4 regions of the Labrys sp. LIt4 genome follow, and region 1 is predicted to be linked to each of the others. Evidence: riboswitches for the same ligand, from Rfam matches in the RefSeq annotation. Region 1 holds a riboswitch; each other region holds the start of a gene.
The links. Region 1 has a riboswitch for cobalamin ahead of J8I29_RS24365 (CbtB-domain containing protein). Riboswitches for the same ligand answer to the same signal wherever they lie in the genome.
Positions count from the first base shown of each region.

Region 1 (5,552 bases):
TTCCTGGCCGGTGCGCAGCAGCGCCAGCGTATCCTTGGGAAAGCAGGAGCCGCCGAAACCCGGCCCGGCATGCAGGAATTTGGAGCCGATGCGGTTGTCGAGGCCGATGCCGCGCGCCACCTCCTGCACATTGGCGCCGGCCTTCTCGCACAAATCGGCGATTTCGTTGATGAAGGTGACCTTGGTCGCCAGGAAGGCGTTGGCGGCATATTTGATCAGTTCGGAGGTGCGCCGCGCCGTGAACAGCAGCGGACCCTGGTTGAGATGGAGCGGGCGATAGACCTCGGCCATCACCTCCCGGGCACGCTGCTCCTCCGTGCCGACCACGATGCGGTCGGGGCGCTTGAAATCCTCGATCGCCGCACCCTCGCGCAGGAATTCGGGGTTCGAGACCACGCTGACGTCGGCGTCGGGCCGGACCTCGCGGATCAGACGCTCGACCTCGTCGCCGGTGCCGACCGGCACGGTCGACTTGGTGACCACCACCGTAAAGCCTTCGACCGCCGCGGCTATCTCCCTGACAGCGCCGTAGACATAGGACAGATCCGCATGGCCGTCGCCGCGGCGCGAGGGCGTACCGACGGCCAGGAATACCACGGCCGCATCGCGGACGGCGGGGGCAAGCTCGGTGGTGAAGGACAGGCGCTTCTCGCGCACATTGCGGGCCACCAAATCGTCGAGACCGGGCTCGTAGATCGGCATACGGCCGGCCAGCAGGCCTTCGATCTTGGCCGGATCCTTGTCGACGCAGGTGACGACATGGCCGAAATCGGCAAGGCAGGCCCCCGTCACCAGGCCGACATAACCCGTACCGATCATTGCAACGCGCATGACATCAATCCTGTTTGGGCGACAAACCCGTCAGAGCCGTGTCTACAAAAGGCCCGGCGACATGCCAATGACGAAAAAGCAGGAGGAGCTCTGCCGGGTCGTTCTATGCCCCGAGGCGCAGCGACCAACCGCGTCTGGAGGGCCTGAGATCGGCGGTGGCCAGCGGACCGGCTTCGATACGCCAGAAAGAGGAAGGCTCGGTGCCGAGGGCATGAACGATCGCCGCGCGCAGCACCGAGGCGTGGGTGACGGCCAGCGTGTATCCCTCGAATCGCCCGCCAGCGAGCCAGGCGCCGACCCGCGCAATCAGGGCGGCAATGCTCTCGCCGCCATGCGGGCAGGCCTTCGGATCGGTCAGCCATGCCCCGAGCGCCTCCGGTTCGGCGGCGGCTACCGCCTCCAGGCCGAGCCCCGCCCAGCGGCCATGATCGCATTCGCGCAGGGCCTCGTCGATCTCGGGCTCGAGGCCGAGGGCCTGCGCCGTCTGGCGGGCCCGCAGCGCCGGACTGCTCAGGATGCGGGTCGCCTTGGCGAAACGCCCTTCCAGATCGCGGGCCGCCGCCATTCCCCGCGCATCGAGCGCCTCGTCGAGCGGGAAGCCCGCCGCGCGCAGCGCAGGCGTCGCCCCGTGGCACAGCAGGATCAGGCGTGGCGTCATGACGGCATTCCCCGAGACTTGGGAAGCATGATCTCTCCCGAAAAGTCGCGCAACCATTCGGGACCACGCTTAATGTCGTTTCCAGAATATTGACATATGCGTGACTTGGGCTCTTATGGAAGAGCTTTGCCAAGGGTGGGAAGCCGGTGGAATTCCGGCACGGTCGCGCCACTGTGAACGGCGGCGCTCGGCGCCGTCCGGAAGTCAGACCTCTTCCAAGGCAGCATGACTCGTAACGGGACGCGTAATCCCAAGGAGCTTTTCATGACCACCGCAACTCTGGCACCCGTCGCCCAGCAGCCGATCGCCATCCCGGTTCGGGAGATTCTGCCCTGGGCTCTCTTCACCGTGTTGCTGGCTGTGCTCGCCATCTATTTCGTCGGCGCCGAACAGGGCGCGACCTCGCTCGTTCCCGGCGTCTACATCCACGAATTCGTGCATGACGCCCGCCATCTGCTCGGCTTCCCCTGCCACTAGGGCGCATAGGCACACGACATGGTTAGATCGCTTTTGATCCGGGGGATGCTGATCGGCATCCTGGCCGGACTGCTTGCGTCTGGCTTCGCCTGGGTCTTCGGCGAGCCTCAGGTCGACGCTGCCATCGCTTTCGAGGAAAGCCACGCGTCGGCGCCGGCGCCCGCTGCGAGTACCGCTGCCGGCGCGGCGCAGACGACCATGGTCCACGACCATGAGGAGGAGCCGGTCAGCCGTCCGGTCCAGTCCAGCTATGGGCTCGTCACCGGCATGGTCGTCTATGGCGCGGCCCTCGGCGGCATCTTTGCCCTGATCTTTGCCTTCGCGCAGGGGCGGATCGGCAGCCTCAGCCCGCGCGCGACCGCCGGATTGATCGCCGTCATCGGCTTTGCCGCCATCATGGTGGTGCCGCAGATCAAATATCCCGCCAATCCGCCGGCGGTCGGCAATCCCGACACCATCGGCCTGCGCACCGCCTTCTATTTCGGCCTGATTCTGCTATCGATCGTGACGATGGCGGCGGCCCTGGGCACCGCGAACCGGCTCGCCGCCAGTTTCGGCCGCTGGAACGCCAACCTCGTGGGAGCGGCGGCCTATCTCGTCGTGATGGTGGTCGCCATGCAGATCCTGCCGTCGGTCAACGACATCCCGGCGGACTTCTCGGCCACGGTGCTATGGAAGTTCCGCATCGCCTCTCTCGGCATCCATGCCGTGCTGTGGGCAACGCTCGGGATCGCCTTCGGCATTGCAGCACAAAAATTGCTGCAAGCGCCGGCCAGCCGCTGAAAAAAGCCGGCCAGCCGCGCAAACGTCGCATTTTTACAACACCGGCCCGATTTCGGGCCGGTTTCAAAATTAATTTCATTTCGCACTTGCGAAATAAACCGATGAGGATCACTTTAGGGGCGTGGTGGACGCGCCTTTGCGCTCCCCCACTGCCCTCCTTGGGCGTTTCCTCCCTAAGACTTGGGCCGCCATTTGGGCGGCCTCTTTCTTTTTCGGGTCGGCAGACCCCATATTTCAAAGTCTGCAGCGGCATTCGCCTCCATTAACCCCAGCGCAAAACGCTTTCAGGTAAGAATGCTTGTCTGCTTTCACTCTCCGGTTCAACGCGTCTTTGCGATTTGACGGGATTCGTTCAAATTACAAAACGCTCTTGCGCCCAAGCTCGTGCTTGCCCATTTGTGTTCACCCTCGCATAGTGTGTCATTATGGATCTGGACTCGCCCTTGTTTGATCGCATCCGGGTGCGCCCAAGGGCCGAGGAGGTCCAGCCGGCGAGCGTACGGCTATGCGAACATGCCGGTTGCCGGAACGCCGGCGAATTTCGTGCGCCTAAGGGGCGCAATCGCGAAGGCCAGTTCTGGCATTTCTGCCTGGAACATGTGCGCGACTACAACAAGACCTACAATTATTTCGCCGGCCTGCCGGACGACTCGGTGAGCGCCTATCAGCGTGACGCCGCCACCGGCCATCGCCCGACCTGGACGATGGGCGTCAATCCCTGGGCCAAGAAGCGCGGCGAAGGGCCGCAACCCGGTCCCGAGATCCATGACGGCTTCGGTTTCTTCGATGAGGATCACGGTTTCCGCCGCCCGCAACGGGCGCCCGAACCGGAGAGGCGGCGGCTGAAATTGCTGGAGCGCAAGGCCCTGGACGCGCTCGATCTGCCGGAAACGGCCACCGGCCCGGAAATCAAGGCGCGCTACAAGACGCTGGTCAAACGCCTCCATCCCGATGCCAATGGCGGGGACCGGTCCAGCGAAGATAAATTGCGCGGGATCATCCAGGCCTATAATACGCTGCGTAGCGCCGGGCTCTGCTGAGCCCCGAAACACCGGCGAGGCTTCCAGGCTTGGAGCGCGTTCCAATCCCGGGAATCTCCGCCAGACCTAGAGCAAAGCGCGTTTAGACGGAAACGCTATTTTGCTCTAACTCTTTGGTTCGACGCGTCTTTGCGATTCGTGGCGATTCCGCCAAATCGCAAAACGCTATGGAAACGACGCCGGACTGCCCATGCCCGCCTGGCGAGACTGGGAAATTCGGCGGGGCCCCTGTCTCCGGCCCGCTGGAACTGATTGTCGGCTGCGCCGTCCTGGCGCCAGCCAAGGAAGGCATAATGACTGACGCAACGACACCGGCCAATCTGCCGGACATCATGGTTTCGGCCAAAAAGCTGTTTGGTTTCGATACGGATCTCGAAGTACCGGCTTATTCCCAGTCCTCCGACCACGTTCCGGACCTCGATCCCGATTATCTTTTCGACAAGCCGACGACCCTGGCGATCCTGGCGGGCTTTGCCCACAACCGCCGCGTGATGGTGACGGGCTATCACGGCACCGGCAAGTCGACCCATATCGAGCAGGTTGCCGCCCGCCTCAACTGGCCCTGTGTCCGCATCAACCTGGACAGCCACGTCTCGCGTATCGACCTCGTCGGCAAGGATGCGATCGTCCTCAAGGACGGCAAGCAGGTCACCGAGTTCCGCGACGGCATGCTGCCCTGGGCCCTGCAGAACAACATCGCCTTGGTGTTCGACGAATACGACGCCGGCCGGCCCGACGTGATGTTCGTGATCCAGCGCGTGCTGGAGGTCTCCGGCAGGCTCACCTTGCTCGACCAGAAGCGCGTGATCCGCCCGCACCCAGCCTTCCGCCTGTTCGCCACCACCAACACGGTGGGCCTGGGCGACACCTCCGGCCTCTATCACGGCACCCAGCAGATCAACCAGGGCCAGATGGACCGCTGGTCGATCGTCACCACGCTGAACTATCTGCCGCATGACAAGGAAGTCGACATCGTGCTGGCCAAGGCCAAGCACTACCAGAAGAGCCCGAACGGCCGCGACATCGTCAACAAGATGGTGCGCGTCGCCGACCTCACCCGCAACGCCTTCATGAACGGTGATCTTTCCACCGTGATGTCGCCGCGCACGGTGCTGACCTGGGCGGAGAACGCCAATATCTTCCACGATATCGGCTTTGCCTTCCGCGTCACCTTCCTCAACAAGTGCGACGAGCTCGAACGCAGCCTGGTGGCCGAGTTCTACCAGCGCGCCTTCGGCGCGGAGCTGGCCGAAAGCTCGGTAAACGTCGCGCTGACGTAACTCGGGAGCCGGACGCCCCTACGACACTCAAGTGAGTGTCGGGCGATCCGCTCCTGGAAATACCACGCTCGCAGGAGAGGAAGAGCGGACGAGGACGTCCGCGCTCCCAGGATTGACGGCATCATGACCACGACGAACCGCAAGCCCGGCGAAAAACCCAAGGACGTGCCCAACGAAGCCTTCAAGCGTTCGGTGGCCGGCGCCCTGCGCGCCATCGCCCGCAAGCCGGATCTCGAGGTGACCTTCGCTTCGGAAAAGCCGATGCTGATGGCCGACAAGGCGCGCCTGGCCGAGCCGCCGCGCAAGCTCGACGCCCATGTCGCGGCGATCGTGCGCGGCCAGGCCGATGCGATGGCCTTGCGGCTGGCCTGCCACGACCCCGCGGTGCATCGCCGCCACGCCCCGCAGAACGACCAGGCCCGCAGCGTGTTCGATGCCGTCGAGCAGGCCCGCTGCGAAGCGATCGGCTCGCGCCGCATGGCG
Region 1 covers NZ_JAGIPY010000017.1:56,601-62,152, forward strand. The annotation lists gene J8I29_RS24355 (UDP-glucose/GDP-mannose dehydrogenase family protein) at 1-831, opposite strand, end outside; gene J8I29_RS24360 (histidine phosphatase family protein) at 935-1,489, opposite strand; cobalamin riboswitch at 1,592-1,721, shown strand; gene J8I29_RS24365 (CbtB-domain containing protein) at 1,754-1,966, shown strand; gene J8I29_RS24370 (CbtA family protein) at 1,985-2,749, shown strand; gene J8I29_RS24375 (J domain-containing protein) at 3,193-3,789, shown strand; gene cobS (cobaltochelatase subunit CobS) at 4,083-5,069, shown strand; gene cobT (cobaltochelatase subunit CobT) at 5,193-5,552, shown strand, end outside.

Region 2 (5,552 bases), on a different contig from region 1:
ATGCCGACGCCAGGCTCGGCCTCGGCATGGTGCGCACAGCCCGCGCCCTCGAGCATTTGTCGCAGGCCCTCTACAAATATGGGTTCGCCTCAGAAATACCGGCGATGCGGCTGCTGGGCCTGTCGGGTACCGTGTTCAGCACCAATCCCGATCCGCAACCCGTCACCTATCAGGATTTTCGTGGCATCCTCACCACTTTCGCGGCCGATCTCGACAAGGCCGACCAGACCCTGGCGGAGGTCGGCGACATCGAGGCCAAGCTCACAGTCGACCTCTCCGTCACCCGCTTCGACTGGAACGGTGACGGCATCATCGACGAACGGGATCATATCGGCGCTGCCATCTCCGATCTCGACGACTCCGGCAAGCCCAGGCCTTTCGTCGTCGCCTTCGACACGGCGGACGCCAAATGGCTGCGCGGCTATTGCAATATCCTGATGGCCCTGACCAAGACCCTGCTGTCGCACGACATGTCGCGCAGCTGGGACGCCGGCTTCGGCAGCCTGTTTCCGCGCGCCGTCACAGGCCTTGCCACGGCCAATGGCGTCGGCGTCGACGACGGATCGGGCGTGACCCTGTTCGGCACGAGCAAGCGCGACGCCGAGGCCATCGCCGACCTGATCAGCCTGGTGCACACCATCGACTGGCCGGTGGCCGACCAAGCGATGTGGCTGGAGGTACGCGGCCATTTAAAGAGGGTGATCCGGCTCAACCATGAAACCTGGGCGCTGATCGCCAGGGAAACCGACGACGACCACGAGTGGCTGCCCGGCCCCCGGCAGAAGAGCGGCGTCCTGCCTTCCCTCGATGTGACGCAGGAGCGCATCGACTCATGGCTTGCACTGCTCGGTCAGGTCGATCAGGTGCTGGACGGCAAGCTCTTGATGCCGCATTGGCGTTTCACCAAGGGCGTCAATCTCGCCAGGGTGTTCGAGCAGCCCGGCAATTTCGACCTGATGCTGTGGATCACCGGCCCGGGCGCTTTGCCGTTCCTTGATAATGGCAAGGTGATGGATGCCGAGGCCTGGAGCCAGGCGACCCGCCTCTTCGGTGGCGACGTGGCGAGCTACGCCTTCTACTTCAATTGAGCGGACGTCCAGCTGCGGCATCCGGCGCGAACAGGCGTCGCTTCAGGCGAACGATCGCTTCGCGCTGCAGATCGCTGGCGTCGCCATAGGCACTCGCCACCTGACCCAGCATATCGATGAGTTGCTGGCGTTCCGGCAAAGACAGGCGGGCGCGGAAAAGCGGCACCAGATCCTCGGCGACCGGCGTGAACACCCGGCCGCGATCCGTCAATTGCAGGGCCTGTTCATAGACATGTTCGCGGTCGCCGATGCCGAGCGGGTCGCTCATCAGGGTGAGGATGGTGTCCCGCTCGGCCCTGGTCAGCAGACCATTGGTGCGGACGAGCTGGATCATCAGGACGACCGCGGCCAGCCTGGGATCGTCGATGGTCTTGAGCGAGACGCGCTCGAGCACCTGCGGCCGGACCGTGTCCGATCCCCGGTCAAGCGGAAGGGGAACCACTTTCGGCACGGCCTCGATGCGCCGGGCTGCCGCCGGCTTGCGGGCCTTGCCGCGCAACAGCCAGAACAGGCCGCCGACGGCGGCCACGAACGCCCCGATCAAGAGTGCTCTCGGCCCCTCCAGCATGACCAGGCTGGCGATCAGCAGCGCGATGATCCAGATTGCATTCTTACGCAGGAAATCCATCGGCCGTCTCATCCGATCGGCACGGCGCGCATCCCGCGCCAGCCATCCTAGGAACCTGCTTCTCCCATAGCGGCCCGCATGGCGGCGAGCAAGGGATGGTCGGGCCGCTGGCCGCCCCAGCCGTCGAAGCTCAATATGTCTTCGGGCGGCAGGCGCCGGCGCCAGCCCTTCACCTCCAGTTCGGGCCGGGTATAGGCTTCGTGCACATAGCCAAGACACAGATAGGCAACCGGAATTACGCGCTCGGGAATGCCCAGCACCTGGCGCAGGCGTATGGGATCGACGATGCTGACCCAGCCAACCCCTACCCCCTCGGCCCGCGCTGCCAGCCAGATATTCTGCACCGCGCAGACCGTGGAGTAGCGGTCCATGGCCATGTCATGGGTGCGGCCGAGCACGACGGGGCCGGCGCGGTCGGGGTCGCAGGTGATGCACAGATTGACCGGGGCATCGACGATGCCCTCCAGCTTCAGCGAGCGATAATGCGCCTGCTTCTCGGGCGGGAACATCGCCACGGCCTCGGCATTGGCCTCCTCGAAGAGGGCCCGCACCTTGTGCCGGGTGTCGGGGCAGTGCAGCACCAGGAAACTCCAGGGCTGCATGAAACCGACCGAGGGGGCGTGATGCCCAGCCGTGAGAATACGGGCGAGAACGTCGTCCGGCACGGGTTGCGGACTGAACTGGCTGCGGACGTCGCGCCGGGTGAAGATGGCGCGATAGACGGCTTCACGTTCGGCCGGCAAAAACGGCCCGGAGGGCTTGAGCGCTCCCTTGGTTGGGTCCATCGTCATTCCCCTTGCGATGGCAATCGCCGCGCCGTCCGCGCGCGCCGATCTATCGCCTCCGGCCGGTCTTCTGACTCGGGATCCTCCCATCCGGACGCCTTCCCCGCAGAACGAGTGGCCTGAAACCTGCCCGGATAGTCCCCCTTACAGCGTTGGGCACGTCGCGGTTTCGAACCGCGTTCCCGATTCTCCCGCAAGCGGGCACCGAAGGTATCGCGGGTGTAGCATGGGAGGTGGCGGCTGCCCAGCCATCCGGGGCGTCGATGCAGGGCTCAATGAGCGCTTTACTTACCCTCCCCTCCATGGGGAGGGTAGTCGCGCTTGGCGTTAACCTGAATTCGGAGCCCTAGGTCGGCGGGCAGCAAAGTGGACAGGGTGCAGGCTTGTGGCCTAGAATCGCCTGCTAGGCTCTCGGGCAATAAGCATCCTGGCAACAGCAAAATGAACAAGATCGATCTCAAACCGCACGCCGGCGATCAGCCCGATCCCCTGGAACAGGCCAATCCCGTGCGCCTCGGCACACGCCTGCGCCTGGCGCGGCAGACAAGAGGGCTGACGCTGAAGGCCCTGGCCACGGCCGCCGACTGCTCGGAAAGCCTGCTGTCCAAGATCGAGAACGGCAAGGCCTCGCCTTCCCTGCCCATGCTGCATCGCCTGGTCGAGGTGCTCGGCACCAATATCGGCTGGATGTTCGAGGAGACGGACAGCGAGGAGGGCATCGTCTTTCGCGCCGGCACGCGCCCGCTGATCTCGCTGGATCCGCTCCGGCGCGGCGAAGGCATCTCGCTGGAACGGGTGATCCCCTATTCGCCCGGCCATCTCCTCCAGTGCAACATCCACCATATCGAGGCCGGGGGCGAGAGCGCCGGGCCGATCCAGCACCAGGGCGAGGAAGTCGGCTATGTCCTGGCCGGAGCCGTGGAGCTGATGGTCGGCGAGCGCACCTTCAAGCTCTCCGTTGGCGATACCTTCGTGTTCAAGTCCGAACTGCCGCACTGGTACCGCAACACCGGGACGGAGCGCGCCAGCATCTTCTGGGTCAATACGCCCGCCACCTTCTGAGGTCTCACGCCGCCGGCGTTTCAAGAATCCTTGCAACCATCATTCAAGTAACTTGACATGAATTCAAGTCTCTTGAATTATGCGGATGTTAGAACTGAGAATGAGCCCGGCACGGGCCATCCATGAAGGGAACTGAAATGCGGCTTTCAAACTATCTCGCCGGTTGCGCGGCAGCGGCAGCCCTGACGCTGTCCCTCGGATCGGTGTCCGCCCTGGCCGACACCTTCGCCCTGGTCACCATCAACCAGCAGGCCCTGTTCTTCAACCAGATCAACGAAGGCGCTGAGACAGCCGCCAAGGCGGCCGGCGCCAAGCTCGTCATCTTCAACGCCAACAACGTCCCGAGCGCTCAGAACGACGCGATCGAGAACTACATCACCCAGAAGGTCGACGGCATCATCCTGATCGCCATCGACGTCAACGGCGTGAAGCCCGCAATCACCGCCGCCAAGAAGGCCGGCATCCCCGTCATCGCCATCGATGCCCAGATCCCCGACGGCGACAATGTCTCCTTCGTCGGCGTAGACAATCTCAAGGCCGGCGAGGATATCGGCAAGTTCTACGCCGACTACGTCAAGTCCAAGCTCAACGGCACCGCGAAGATCGGCGTGGTCGGCGCTCTCAATTCCTACATCCAGAACCAGCGGCTGGATGGTTTCAAGAAGGCCGTGGCCGCCAGCGGCCTCAAGGTCACCTTTCTCGATACCGTTGACGGCCAGAACGTGCAGGACGTAGCGCTGAGCGCCGCCGAAAACCTGATGACTGCCAATCCCGACATGACCACGCTCTACGCCACCGGCGAGCCCGCCTTGCTCGGCACCGTCTCCGCCGTGACCAGTCAGGGACGCACGGACGGCGTCAAGGTCTTCGGCTGGGACCTGACGAAGCAGGCCATCGAAGGCATCGACCAGGGTTGGGTGACGGGCGTGATCCAGCAGGACCCGGCCGGCGAAGGCAAGGCCGCGGTAGAGGCCCTGACCAAGCTCAAGAAGGGCGAGAAGATCGAGCCGATCATCAACGTTCCCGTGACCATCGTCACCAAGGAGAACGTCGACAAGTTCCGGGGCATGTTCAAGTAGGAGCGGCGGCCCTCTACCCTTCTGAGCGAGGCGCGACTCCCTTCTCCCCTTGCGGGAGAAGGTGCCCCGAAGGGGTGGATGAGGGGTGTTGGCATCTCCTGCCAGGGTCGCGCATCTCCCCTCATCCGGCGCTTCGCGCCACCTTCTCCCGCAAGGGGAGAAGGCTTCCTGAGCCTCATTCGGCAAAAGCCCGCACAATTCGGGACAGACCTTTTATTGCCAGGCGGAACCATGATGGACAGTGGCGAACCCTACCGCGTCAGGATGACCGGTATCTCCAAGCGATACAACACGATCCAGACACTGGATGACGTATCGCTGATGCTCAGGCCCGGCGAGGTGCTCGGGCTGGTCGGCGACAACGGCGCCGGCAAGTCGACCTTGAGCAAGGTGCTCTCGGGCGCTGTGATCCCCGACTCCGGCACGATCGAGATCGACGGCAAGGTACAGTCCTTCTCTTCGCCCGCCGATGCCCGCGCCGCGCGGGTGGAGATGGTCTATCAGGACCTGTCGCTGTGCGACAGCATCGACGTCGCCGGCAACCTCTTCCTCGGCCGCGAGCCCCGGCACCGCATCCTCGGCGTCCCCTTCCTCGACCAGCGCCGCATGCATGGCGAGGCTCGCGACATGCTCGACAAGCTCGGCATCGTCATCGCCGACACCCGGCTGAAGGTCGAGAATCTCTCCGGCGGCCAGCGCCAGTCGATCGCCATCGGCCGCGCCGCTTCCTTCAACCCTTCCGTGCTGATCATGGACGAGCCCACGGCGGCCCTCGCCGTTGCCGAAGTCGAGGCGGTGCTCGACCTGATCCGCACCGTCAGTGCCCGCGGCGTCAGCGTGATCCTGATCACCCACCGCCTGCAGGATCTCTTCCTCGTCTGCGACCGCATCCAGGTGATGTATGAGGGCC
Region 2 covers NZ_JAGIPY010000001.1:313,402-318,953, reverse strand. The annotation lists gene J8I29_RS01490 (hypothetical protein) at 1-1,088, shown strand, start outside; gene J8I29_RS01485 (TerB family tellurite resistance protein) at 1,081-1,716, opposite strand; gene bluB (5,6-dimethylbenzimidazole synthase) at 1,764-2,501, opposite strand; cobalamin riboswitch at 2,544-2,725, opposite strand; gene J8I29_RS01475 (cupin domain-containing protein) at 2,943-3,563, shown strand; gene J8I29_RS01470 (substrate-binding domain-containing protein) at 3,701-4,642, shown strand; gene J8I29_RS01465 (ATP-binding cassette domain-containing protein) at 4,874-5,552, shown strand, end outside.
Region 2: another riboswitch for cobalamin. It lies ahead of bluB (5,6-dimethylbenzimidazole synthase); the one in region 1 lies ahead of J8I29_RS24365 (CbtB-domain containing protein).

Region 3 (5,552 bases), on a different contig from region 1:
AACGTAATGGCGCGATACCCGGGATTGTTGACATCGGGCGAGATCGAGGCGGTTCGATTGGTCGGGCCGAGCGCGCCGGCCACGAAACGCCGGCGGCCGTCCTGCTGCTCCGCCTTGGTGGCGGCACGGCGGGCGAGACGCGCGCCATCGCGGTTGAGGTCGTAGACGGCCTCCTGCATGCCGTAATCGGCCTGCGCGATCGAGGTGGAGGAGAAGGTGTTCGTCTCCAATATGTCGGCCCCGGCCATGGCATAGGCGTAGTGGATCGCCTCGATCGCCGCCGGTTGGGTGAGGGTGAGGAGGTCGTTGTTGCCCTTCAGGTGGCACTCGCAGCCGACGAAGCGCTCGCCCCGGAAATGATCCTCCTCGAAGCCGAGGCCCTGGATCTGTGTGCCCATCGCGCCGTCGAGGATCAGGATGCGCTCCCGTGCAGCGGCAGTAAGGGCGGCAAGGATCTCCGCGCCCCGATCATTTTGGGCAGGCGCGGCGAACAGGGCTTCGACCGGAGCGCTCATCACGAGCTCCTATAACGGAATTACGATATCAAGATATCCTTATATGATAGCAATGAGGCAGGAGAGGTCAAGGCGAACTATCCCGAAAGCGTCGGTTTTCTGTCCGGGATTGCTGGGAGGCGGGTGGGAAGGATAGAGAAGAGGCGGACGTCAGCGGCATGCTTGCATGTCGCGATATCCGCCTCTTCAGGCATCCGCCCGCAAACGCCGCCGGCCGCGTCGCTGGCCGGCATGGTCCCGCACCTCGTCGAGCAGGCTGCTGAGATGCGGCAGCAGCGGGTTGTCCGCGATCGAGGCCTCGAGCAGCAGGACTTTCAGATCGGCCGCTTCCCTGGCGAGGTCCACGCCGTCTTCGCGGCTGAGGATCCAGGCCAGCAGAAGGGTACGGGCCCGCTCTTCCGGCAAAGCAGCGCCATCATCCCGTGTGGCTTCCAGGATGGAATTCACGATGGCCGCGTCGATATCGGCGTGAGTCTCAGTGGCGACGGTCATCTCAGGCCTCGATCTCGATACGGCCGAGCGGCCTTGTGCAGCAGGCCAGCACCAGACCGGCGGCTATTTCCTCCTCGCGAATGCCGCCCTGATGGGTCATCGCCGTCTCTCCGGACAGGCATTGCACCTTGCATGTTCCGCACAGGCCCATGGTGCAGCCGGTCGGAATGTTGAGGCCGGCGTTGCGGGCGAGCTGGAGAATGGTATCGCGGCTGGAAGCCGGCACCTCGATGCCGGATTTGGTGAACGCCACGCTGGCTTCGCCGGCGAGCACCTCGCCCGTGCCGGTTTCCTCCACCGGCGTTTCGGCCGGCTGGAAGCTCTCCTCGTGATAGCGGCGCATGTCGTAGCCATTGGCTTCGAGCATCTCCTTCACCGCTGCCATGAAGGGGGCAGGGCCACAGCAGAACACCTCGCGCTCCCGGAAGTCCGGTGCGATCAGGCGCAGGGCAGGGGCGTTGAGCCTGCCCCGGAAGCCGGTCCAGACGTCATTGATCTCGGTTTCTTCCACGATCCAGGCGAGGCGGAGGCGCGGCATGCGCCCTGCCATACGCTCGAGCTCCTGCCGGAAGATGATCTCGTTCGGCCGGCGTGCGCAATTGACGAAAGCAATGTCGGTGGCGGCGCCGTGGTCTTCGGCAAAACGGGTCATCGACATCATCGGCGTGATGCCCGATCCCGCCGAGATGAAGAGGTATTTCTCCGCCGGGTGACGATGGAAACTGAACTGCCCGAGAGGCCCATAAGCTTTCAGCCGTGTGCCGGGCTTGAGATTGTCCAGCATCCAGCGTGTGCCGATACTCGAGGCCTGTGCCTTGGCGGTTATGCTGATCGAGAGCGGGCGCGACGGGCTGGAGGACAGCGTATAGGTGCGCAGCACCGGTCCCCTCTCGGCCGGAATCTCCAGCGTGATGAACTGGCCGGGCTCATAGCGGAACCAGCCTTGTTCGGCGGCGCGGAAGGTGAAGGTCGCGACGTCGCGGCCCTCATGGACGATCGATACGCATTCGAGCGCCTGGTTCTGGTCGTTCCAGGGCGGTGTTTCGTCGATATGCCTGAATTTCGCCAGGGCTGCGGAGGGCGTCGGCATGGTGTCTACCTTTGTATATATCGGTTTTGCTAACACCCTCCCCTGGAGGGGGAGGGTCGACGCGAAGCGTCGGGGCGGGGGGATTTTCACCGGCTGCTGTGTTTCTCATCCCACCCCGGACTTCGTCCGACCCTCCCCCTCCAGGGGAGGGTGAAAGGGCCTTAGGCCACGCTGCGCAGGCGGACGCCGTCGCCGCCGAGGGCTGCTTCCATTGCGTTGCGATACCACTCGACGAACTGCATCACGCCGCCTTCGTGCTCGGGGGCGTAGGGGCCGGGCGTGTAGACGGGCGATGACACGCCGAGCTGGTTTTCCTCGACGATCTGGCGATCCTGGTCGTTGGTCATCCGCCAGACATGGGTGAGTTCATCGAGATCGTAATCGACGCCCTCGACAGCATCCTTGTGCACCAGCCATTTGGTGGTGACCTCTGTTTCCTTCGGCCCGATCGGAAGCACGCGGAAGCTCACGGCGTGGTCGCCCAGCACGTGGTTCCAGGTGGTGGGATAGTGGAAGAGCAGCAGGGCGCCGATATTGCCTTCCTCGATCGTCGGGCTGAGGGGACGCTGCACGGCCGGCTTGCCGGACATCGTGTAGCTGACGGCATTGCGTAAAAGCGGCATGCGCGCCATGCGGAACTGGCCGTCGCCGGAAATGCTGAAAGTGCTGGGCAGGCCGGCTTCCTCGCAGCGCCGCCAATGCTGGCCGATCAGCGGATCCTTGTCGGCGCCCTGCACCCCTGTCACCGTCGGCGCTTCGGGGAAGGTGCGGCAAAGCTCGGGATGGTTGCCCGCGCAGTGGTAGCACTCGCGGTTGTTCTCCCAGACCAGCTTCCAATTGCCCTTCTCGACGATGGTGCTTTCGAAGGCGACCTTGGCGTTCTTCAGCCCATGCGGTGCCAGATAGGGCATGGCGCCGGCGCGGAAAGTCTCGAAATCAGGCGCCTCCCTGGCGAGGCAGATCCAGATGGAGCCGGCCACGCTCTCGCAATGCACAGGCTTCAGCCCATATTGCGTCGCGTCGAAGCCGGGGCCCATGTCGCGGGCGAACAGCAGGCGGCCGTCGAGTTCATAGGTCCACTGATGATAGGGGCAGACGAGCTTGGCGACACTGCCACTTGTCGCCGCGCACAGCCGCGATCCTCGGTGCCGGCAGGAATTGTGAAAGGCACGGATGGCGCCGTCGGCGGAACGCAGCACGATCACCGGATAGTCGCCGACCTGGAGGGTGAAATAGCTACCCGACTTGCCGAGCTCGCAGTCATGGCCGGCGAACAGCCATTCGCGATACCAGATGTTCTCCATGTCCAGCCGGAAGAATTCCGGGTCGGTGTAGAATTTGCCCTCGAGCGTCGTGCCCGGATGGTGGGCCCGGAGGCGGCCCAGCATGTCCTGATGCGCAGTCATGTCAAAATCCCGCGTGACAACCAATGCATTGACGTGACGGCGGGAGAGGGAAAGCGGCTTGGAACCTGCGCCGGTGGCCGGGCACAATCCAACCTCCTTCCGGAACGCCCACCGCGTCCGTCGGTTTTCATCGTGGCTGGTTTCCGGGCTCAGGAGCGGCCTTTCGGCCCGATCGCGGCGCCTTCCCAGGTCTTCCCGACCCAGTGGCACGTGCCGCGATCTTCTCCTCTACCGTTGCGGGGGCAGCGCCGGATTCAGACCGGCTTCCCAATTCTCCGGGCCGCCTTGGGAGCGGACCGGCACCTCGAATGAGGATGAGAATACAGCGAGTCGGCGCACAGACTAGAAGCGATACGACGGATGATGGTGTGTTCAGGACATTGCCGAGCGCCATACCGGCGAGCAGGAAATCATAGGCAGCGTTCGCAAGAAGGTCTAAAGGGTCGACGATATGGGCAGTTTGGAATTGCCCTGAACTCAATATCAAGTCGGAGCCTTGCTGCCATGCCCGCCGATTCCGCTTCCAGTTCGCGCTATCCTCATGTTCCCTTGTTTCCCCTCGGAGCGGACGAGACGCCTTATCGCAAGCTGACCAGCGAGGGCGTGCGGGTCGAGAAACTCGGAGGCAGCGAGATCCTGCAGGTCGAGGGTGAGGCATTGCGGCTTCTGGCCGAGCAGGCCTTCATGGACATCAACCATCTCCTGCGCCCCGGCCATCTCCAGCAATTGCGCAACATCCTCGAGGATCCCGAGGCGACGGACAATGACCGCTTCGTCGCCTATGACCTGCTCAAGAACGCCAATATCGCCGCCGGCGGCGTGCTGCCCATGTGCCAGGATACCGGCACCGCCATCGTGATGGCCAAGAAGGGCCGCAAGGTCTGGACGGAGGGCGAGGACGAAGGCGCCATCGCCCAGGGCATCCGCGATGCCTATGAGAAGAAGAACCTGCGCTATTCGCAGCTGGCGCCGCTGTCGATGTTCGAGGAGAAGAACACCAGGACCAATCTGCCGGCGCAGATCGATATTTCGGCGGAAGGGGAGGAGGCCTACAAGTTCCTCTTCGTCGCCAAGGGCGGGGGCTCGGCCAACAAGACCTTCCTCTATCAGGCCACGCCTTCCATCCTGTCCAAAGACCGCCTGATCGCCTTCCTGAAGGAGAAGATCCTCACGCTCGGCACGGCGGCCTGCCCGCCCTATCACCTGGCGGTGGTGATCGGCGGCACCTCCGCCGAACTCACGCTGAAGGCGGTGAAACTCGCTTCGGCGCGCTATCTCGACACCTTGCCCACCGAAGGTTCCGAACTTGGCCATGCCTTCCGCGACCTCGAACTCGAGAAGGAAGTGCACAAGCTCACCCAGTCGCTCGGCGTCGGCGCCCAGTTCGGCGGTAAGTATTTCTGCCACGATGTGCGTGTCATCCGCCTGCCGCGCCACGGCGCCAGCCTGCCGATCGGCCTCGGCGTTTCCTGCTCCGCCGACCGCCAGGCCATGGGCAAGATCACCCGCGACGGCGTCTTCCTCGAGGAGCTGGAACACAATCCGGCGCGCTTCCTGCCCGAGATCGACGAGAGCAAGCTCGGCGGCGCGGTGGTGAAGATCGATCTCAACCAGCCGATGTCCGACATTCTGGAGACACTGTCGCGTCATCCGGTGAAGACGCGCGTCTCGCTGACCGGCCCGATCATCGTGGCCCGCGACCTCGCCCATGCCAAGCTGCGCGAACGCCTGGAAGCGGGCGGCGGGCTGCCCGACTACATCAAGAACCATCCGGTCTATTACGCCGGCCCGGCCAAGACGCCGGCTGGCTACGCCTCCGGCTCCTTCGGGCCCACCACGGCCGGGCGCATGGACAGCTATGTCGACCAGTTCCAGGCCGCCGGCGGCTCGATGGTGATGCTGGCCAAGGGCAACCGCTCGGCCCAGGTCCGCGAAGCCTGCGCCAAGCATGGCGGCTTCTATCTCGGCTCGATCGGCGGCCCCGCCGCGCGCCTTGCGCAGGATTGCATCAAGAAGGTCGAGGTACTGGAATATCCCGAACTCGGCATG
Region 3 covers NZ_JAGIPY010000002.1:509,432-514,983, forward strand. The annotation lists gene metH (methionine synthase) at 1-515, opposite strand, end outside; gene J8I29_RS05295 (hypothetical protein) at 702-1,007, opposite strand; gene J8I29_RS05300 (hybrid-cluster NAD(P)-dependent oxidoreductase) at 1,009-2,076, opposite strand; gene J8I29_RS05305 (aromatic ring-hydroxylating dioxygenase subunit alpha) at 2,259-3,503, opposite strand; cobalamin riboswitch at 3,620-3,825, opposite strand; gene J8I29_RS05310 (fumarate hydratase) at 4,008-5,552, shown strand, end outside.
Region 3: another riboswitch for cobalamin. It lies ahead of J8I29_RS05305 (aromatic ring-hydroxylating dioxygenase subunit alpha); the one in region 1 lies ahead of J8I29_RS24365 (CbtB-domain containing protein).

Region 4 (5,552 bases), on a different contig from region 1:
CCGGGCAGGGCCAGAAATTCGGACAGGCTGCCCGGGCGTTCGCTCGCCATGGCGCGGAGCGTGGTGTCGGCGAAGATCATGTAGGGCGGCACGCTCTGTTCGCGGGCGAGCCGGCTGCGCTCGGCCCGAAGGGCGGCGAACAGGGCGCCGTCGCGTTCCGACATCTCGATCTCGCCGCGCCGGGCGCGTTTTGCCTCGGTGCTCTTGCGCGGCCGGTCCCGGCGGAAGATGATCTGCCGCTCGCCCTTGAACACGGCCCGCGCCTCCTCGGCCAGGATCAGGGCGCCATGGGCCTCGTGGTCGACATTGACCAGGCCGGCCGCGGTAAGCTGGCGCAGCACCGATTGCCAGGTGCGCGCCTCGATATCCTTGCCGGCCCCGAAGACGGGCTGGTTGTCGTGGCCGAAACGCTGGACCTTCTCGGTGACTCTGCCGGTGAGCACATCGATGATGTGGGCGGCGCCGAACATCTGGCCGGTGCGGTAGATCGCAGCCATCGCCTTGACGGCGGCATCGGTGCCGTCCCAGCTCTCGACCGGCGAAAGGCAGGTATCGCAATTGCCGCAGCGGCCGGGATGGGCCTCGCCGAAATGGGCCAGGATAGCCTTGCGCCGGCATTCGACGGTTTCGCAGATGCCGAGCAGGGCGTTGAGCTTGCCGAGTTCGACCCGCTTCACCGTCTCCGGTGCGTTGCCTTCCTGGATCATGCGGCGGCGCTGGACCACGTCGGCCATGCCGTAGCTCATCCAGGCATCCGAGGGCAGGCCGTCGCGTCCGGCCCGGCCCGTCTCCTGGTAATAGGCTTCCACCGAGGCCGGAATGTCGAGATGGGCGACATAGCGCACGTCCGGCTTGTCGATGCCCATGCCGAAGGCGACGGTGGCGACCAGGCAGAGGCCTTCTTGCTCGAGGAAGGCGTCCTGGTTGGCGCTGCGAACACCGGCTTCCAGGCCGGCATGATAGGGCAAGGCGCGGATGCCTTGCTCGTTCAGCCACTGCGCCGTTTCCTCGACCTTGGCGCGCGACAGGCAATAGACGATGCCGCTATCGCCCTTGTGGCCGGCAAGGAAGGCCAGCAATTGCCGGCGGGCATTGTCTCGCTCGACGATGGCATAGCTGATATTGGGCCGGTCGAAGCTGGTGGCGAAGACTTCGGCCTCATTCAGACCGAGTCGCTCGATGATGTCGGCGCGGGTGACCGGATCGGCCGTGGCGGTGAGGGCGATGCGCGGCACGCCGGGAAAGGACGCGGCGAGGCCGCCGAGCTCGCGATATTCGGGCCGGAAGTCGTGGCCCCACTGGCTGACGCAATGGGCCTCGTCGATGGCGAAGAGCGCGATGTCGGCATCGGCGATCAGCGATTGGAAGCCTTGCGTCGCCACGCGTTCGGGGGCGACGTAGAGCAGGTCGAGCTGGCCGTCCATCAGCGAGCGGCGGACCTTGTAGGCCTCCTCGCGCGACAGCGACGAATTGAGCGCCGCGGCGCGCACGCCGGCCTGCTTGAGGGCTTCGACCTGATCGCGCATCAGAGCGATCAGCGGCGAGACCACGATGCCGACGCCGCGCCGGCACAGGGCCGGGATCTGGTAGCACAGCGATTTGCCCGCTCCCGTCGGGAACAGCACCACCGCATCGCCGCCCCCGGTGACATGGCGCACCACCGCCTCCTGCTGGCCACGAAAAGCCGCGTAGCCAAATACGCTGTTGAGGACGGCGAGAGGATCTCGGGGAGATGAGAGGGTCATGCCTGCAGGATGCGCCTTCGATGCCTGATTCCATTCCATGGCGTTCGGTGAGGCTTACCCGACCAGGCTCGTGATTCGAAAATCTCTGGCATTGGATTCCTCCGCCGCCAGGCAATTCCGGTGGAATAATCTCGTTCGTCTGAGCGAACTCCGCTTCTGAGCGAGGATGCCGGCGGCTCCTGCGACGGAACTGAAGGGCTTGCTTGCGATCCCATAAGTTATGTTATAACATTTCATATAGATGGAAACTCAGTCGACCGCCATGGCATCGACATGCCCGTTTTCGCAATGGATCAAGGAATTCCGACATCATGAAGCCCGCGCCGCAAACCCCCGTCACCGTCCTCACCGGCTATCTCGGGGCAGGCAAGACCACGCTTCTCAACCGCATCCTCACCGAAAGCCACGGCAGTAGATATGCCGTCATCGTCAACGAGTTCGGCGAAGTCGGCATCGACAATGACCTCGTCGTCGATACGGACGAGGAAATCTTCGAGATGAACAATGGCTGCATCTGCTGCACGGTGCGCGGCGATCTCATTCGCATCATCGAGGGCCTGATGCGCCGGCGCGACCGCTTCGATGCCATCCTGATCGAGACGACGGGGCTGGCCGACCCCGCGCCGGTTGCCCAGACCTTTTTCGTCGACGACGACGTGCGCGCCAAGACCCGGCTCGATTCGATCGTCACGGTGGTGGACGCCCGCCATCTGCTCGGTGAGATCGAGAAGGCGCATGAGGCCCAGGAGCAGCTCGCCTTTGCCGATACGATCCTGCTCAACAAGATCGATCTGGTTTCACAGGAGGAGCTCGAACGGGTGGTGAAGCGGATCCGACGCATCAATCCCACCGCCAGCCTCCACGAAACGCGCCGCTGCGATATTGCCCTCTACAAGGTGCTCGGCCGCGGCGCCTTCGACCTCGACCGTATCCTCGAAGCCGAGCCCGATTTCCTCGAGGGCTTCCATGAGCACGAGCATGACGACCATGTCGGCAGCTTTGCCCTCGTGTCGCGAGAGCCGCTCGACCCAGGCAAATTCATGCCCTGGCTCAACACGATCGTGCAGCAATTCGGCACCGACATGCTGCGCATGAAGGGCATCGTCGCCTTCGACGGCGATCCCCAGCGCTTCGTCGTCCAGGGCGTGCATATGCTGCTCGAAGGCGATCATCAGCGCCCCTGGAAGCCCGGGGAGGAGCGCAGGAGCCGTCTGGTCTTCATCGGCCGCAATCTGCCGAGGGAGGTAATCGAGGAGGGTTTCCTGGCCTGCCGGATACCGGTGACGGAAGACGCGGGCTGAATCGGAAGGGCAGGGGCCGGCAGAGGCTGTTGCCCGCTGCATATTCGCTTGACCGCGCCGGCAACCCCCCGGTAACTGTGGCGTCGACGGTTCCCGTCGGATGCGAGTCCGACGGGAGTAATAGGGAACACGGTCCGGCTTTCTCCAAGCCCATGCCGTGGCTGCCCCCGCAACTGTAGGCGGAGTGCCGAGCATCCTCGTGGCGCGAAGAGCGCCATGCCACTGTGGGTCACCATGGGAAGGCAGAGGCAAGGCCTGTATCCGCGAGCCAGGAAACCTGCCGTCATCTCGATCAATCCCATGTCACGGGCGGGGATGCCCGGAACAGGAGACAATGTGACGTATCTTCCCGTCGTGTCGGGCCCTCGCCCGCCTGTTCCCTCCGCTTCGCACGACCGCGCCCTCCGCCACACCAGGGCCTGAGGACCATTCGCTGTCTTCGGCCTCTGCCGGAGGCGGCTGCTCCCCCCAATCGCGAACCGAGAGAACGTCATGACCTTTTCAACGAGCAAGGCCTGGAGCAAGGCCTGCTGGTCCAGCTTCGCCGCTCTGCTTGCCACTGGCCTCGGCCTGATGCTGGGCAACGACCCGGCGGCCGCTCAAGCGACGAAATATCCCCTCAAGCTCACCAATTGCGGCCGCACCGTCACCTTCGACCAGGCGCCCCGCCGCGCCGTATCCGTTGGCCAGAGCAGCACGGAGGTGCTCTATGTGCTCGGCCTTGCCGACAAGGTCGTCGGAACGGCGGTCTGGTTCGGCCCGGTGCTGCCCGGCTATGAGGAAGCCAATGCCAGGGTTCCGCGCCTGGCCGACAATGATCCGAGCTTCGAGAGCGTGATCGCCAAGAAGCCGGACCTCGTCACGGCCCAGTTCCAATGGCATGTCGGACCCAGCGGCATCGTCGGCAAACCGCAACAGTTCGAGGAACTGGGCATTCCCACCTATGTTTCGCCTGCCGATTGCGTCGGCAAGGACAATTCGGGTGGGGGCGACGGCACGCGCGGTACCCTCTTCACCATGGATCTGGTCTATCAGGAGATCACCGAACTCGCTGAGATCTTCGACGTGCAGGAGCGTGGGGCGAAAGTCGTCGCGGACCTGAGGGCGCGCGAGGAAGCCGCCCGCCGCAAGATCGCCGCCGGCGACGGCAAGGTCTCCGCGGCCTTCTGGTTCTCGAGCGCCAAGGTCGATGTCGATCCCTATATGGCCGGCAAGAACAGCGTGCCGGGCTATATCATGTCCGTGCTCGGTGTCCGCAACGTCGTGGAGAGCGAGGAGGAATGGCCGAGCGTCGGCTGGGAGACCATTGCCAAGGCCGATCCCACCATCATCGTCGCCGGCCGGATGGACCGTCGCCGCTATCCCGCGGACGATATCGCCGTGAAGCTGAATTTCCTCGAGACGGATCCGGTGGCGAGCCTGATGCCGGCGGTCAGGCAGGGACATGTCGTGGAGATGGATGTCCAGGCCATGCAGCCGAGCATCCGCATCGTCGACGGCATCGAAATGCTCGCCGATGCGATCCAGCGTTTCGGTCTGAAGCGCTGAGATGAATCACGCTGTCACACGAATGCTGGCGATCGGATTACTGGCGCTTGCCGTGCTCGTCCTGGCGCTCTGGCTGGGCGCCGCCATCGGGGAGACGGCCATTCCGATGGATGTCGTGGCCAAGACGGCCGCCAACCGCCTGTGGAGCGCCGGTTATGCTCTCGATCGCATCGATGAAGGCATCGTGTGGAACTACAGGCTGAGCCGTGCCGTGGTGGCTGCCTGCTGCGGCGCTGCCCTGGCGCTTTCGGGTGCTGTGCTGCAGTCGCTGCTGCGCAACGTGCTGGCGGACCCCTATGTGCTCGGCATCTCGGCCGGGGCGTCGACGGGAGCGGTCGGGGTTGTCATCCTCGGCCTCGGTGCCGGCATTCTGAGCCTGCCGGCCGGTGCTTTTCTCGGCGCGCTGACGGCCTTCAGCTTCGTCGCTGTGCTGGCGATGCGCTCGGGCCGCGGCACCGGCGCGGTGATCCTGGCTGGTGTCGCCGGATCCCAGCTCTTCAATGCTCTGACCTCCTTCATCGTCACCAAGGCTGCCAATGCCGAACAGGCGCGCGGCATCATGTTCTGGCTGCTGGGCAATCTCTCGGGCGTGCGCTGGCCGGATGTCTGGCTGGCCCTGCCGGTCACGGCCGTGGGGCTGCTGGTGTGCCTGTGGCACGCTCGCGCGCTCGATGCCTTCACCTTCGGCACCGAATCGGCGGCCTCCCTCGGCATTTCCGTCCGGCGTGCCTATGTCGTGCTCGTCGGCGTCGCGGCAATGATGACGGCGGTGATGGTGAGCATCGTCGGATCCATCGGCTTTGTCGGCCTGGTGATTCCGCATGCGGCCCGGATGGTGGTGGGCGTGCGCCATGGACGCCTGCTGCCGGCCAGCGCCTTGATCGGCGCGGTGTTCATGATCATCGCCGACATTTTGTCCCGGATCATCATCCCCGGCCAGGTCCTGCCGATCGGCGTA
Region 4 covers NZ_JAGIPY010000002.1:41,344-46,895, forward strand. The annotation lists gene recQ (DNA helicase RecQ) at 1-1,745, opposite strand, end outside; gene J8I29_RS03170 (GTP-binding protein) at 2,057-3,046, shown strand; cobalamin riboswitch at 3,117-3,346, shown strand; gene J8I29_RS03175 (ABC transporter substrate-binding protein) at 3,620-4,594, shown strand; gene J8I29_RS03180 (iron ABC transporter permease) at 4,596-5,552, shown strand, end outside.
Region 4: another riboswitch for cobalamin. It lies ahead of J8I29_RS03175 (ABC transporter substrate-binding protein); the one in region 1 lies ahead of J8I29_RS24365 (CbtB-domain containing protein).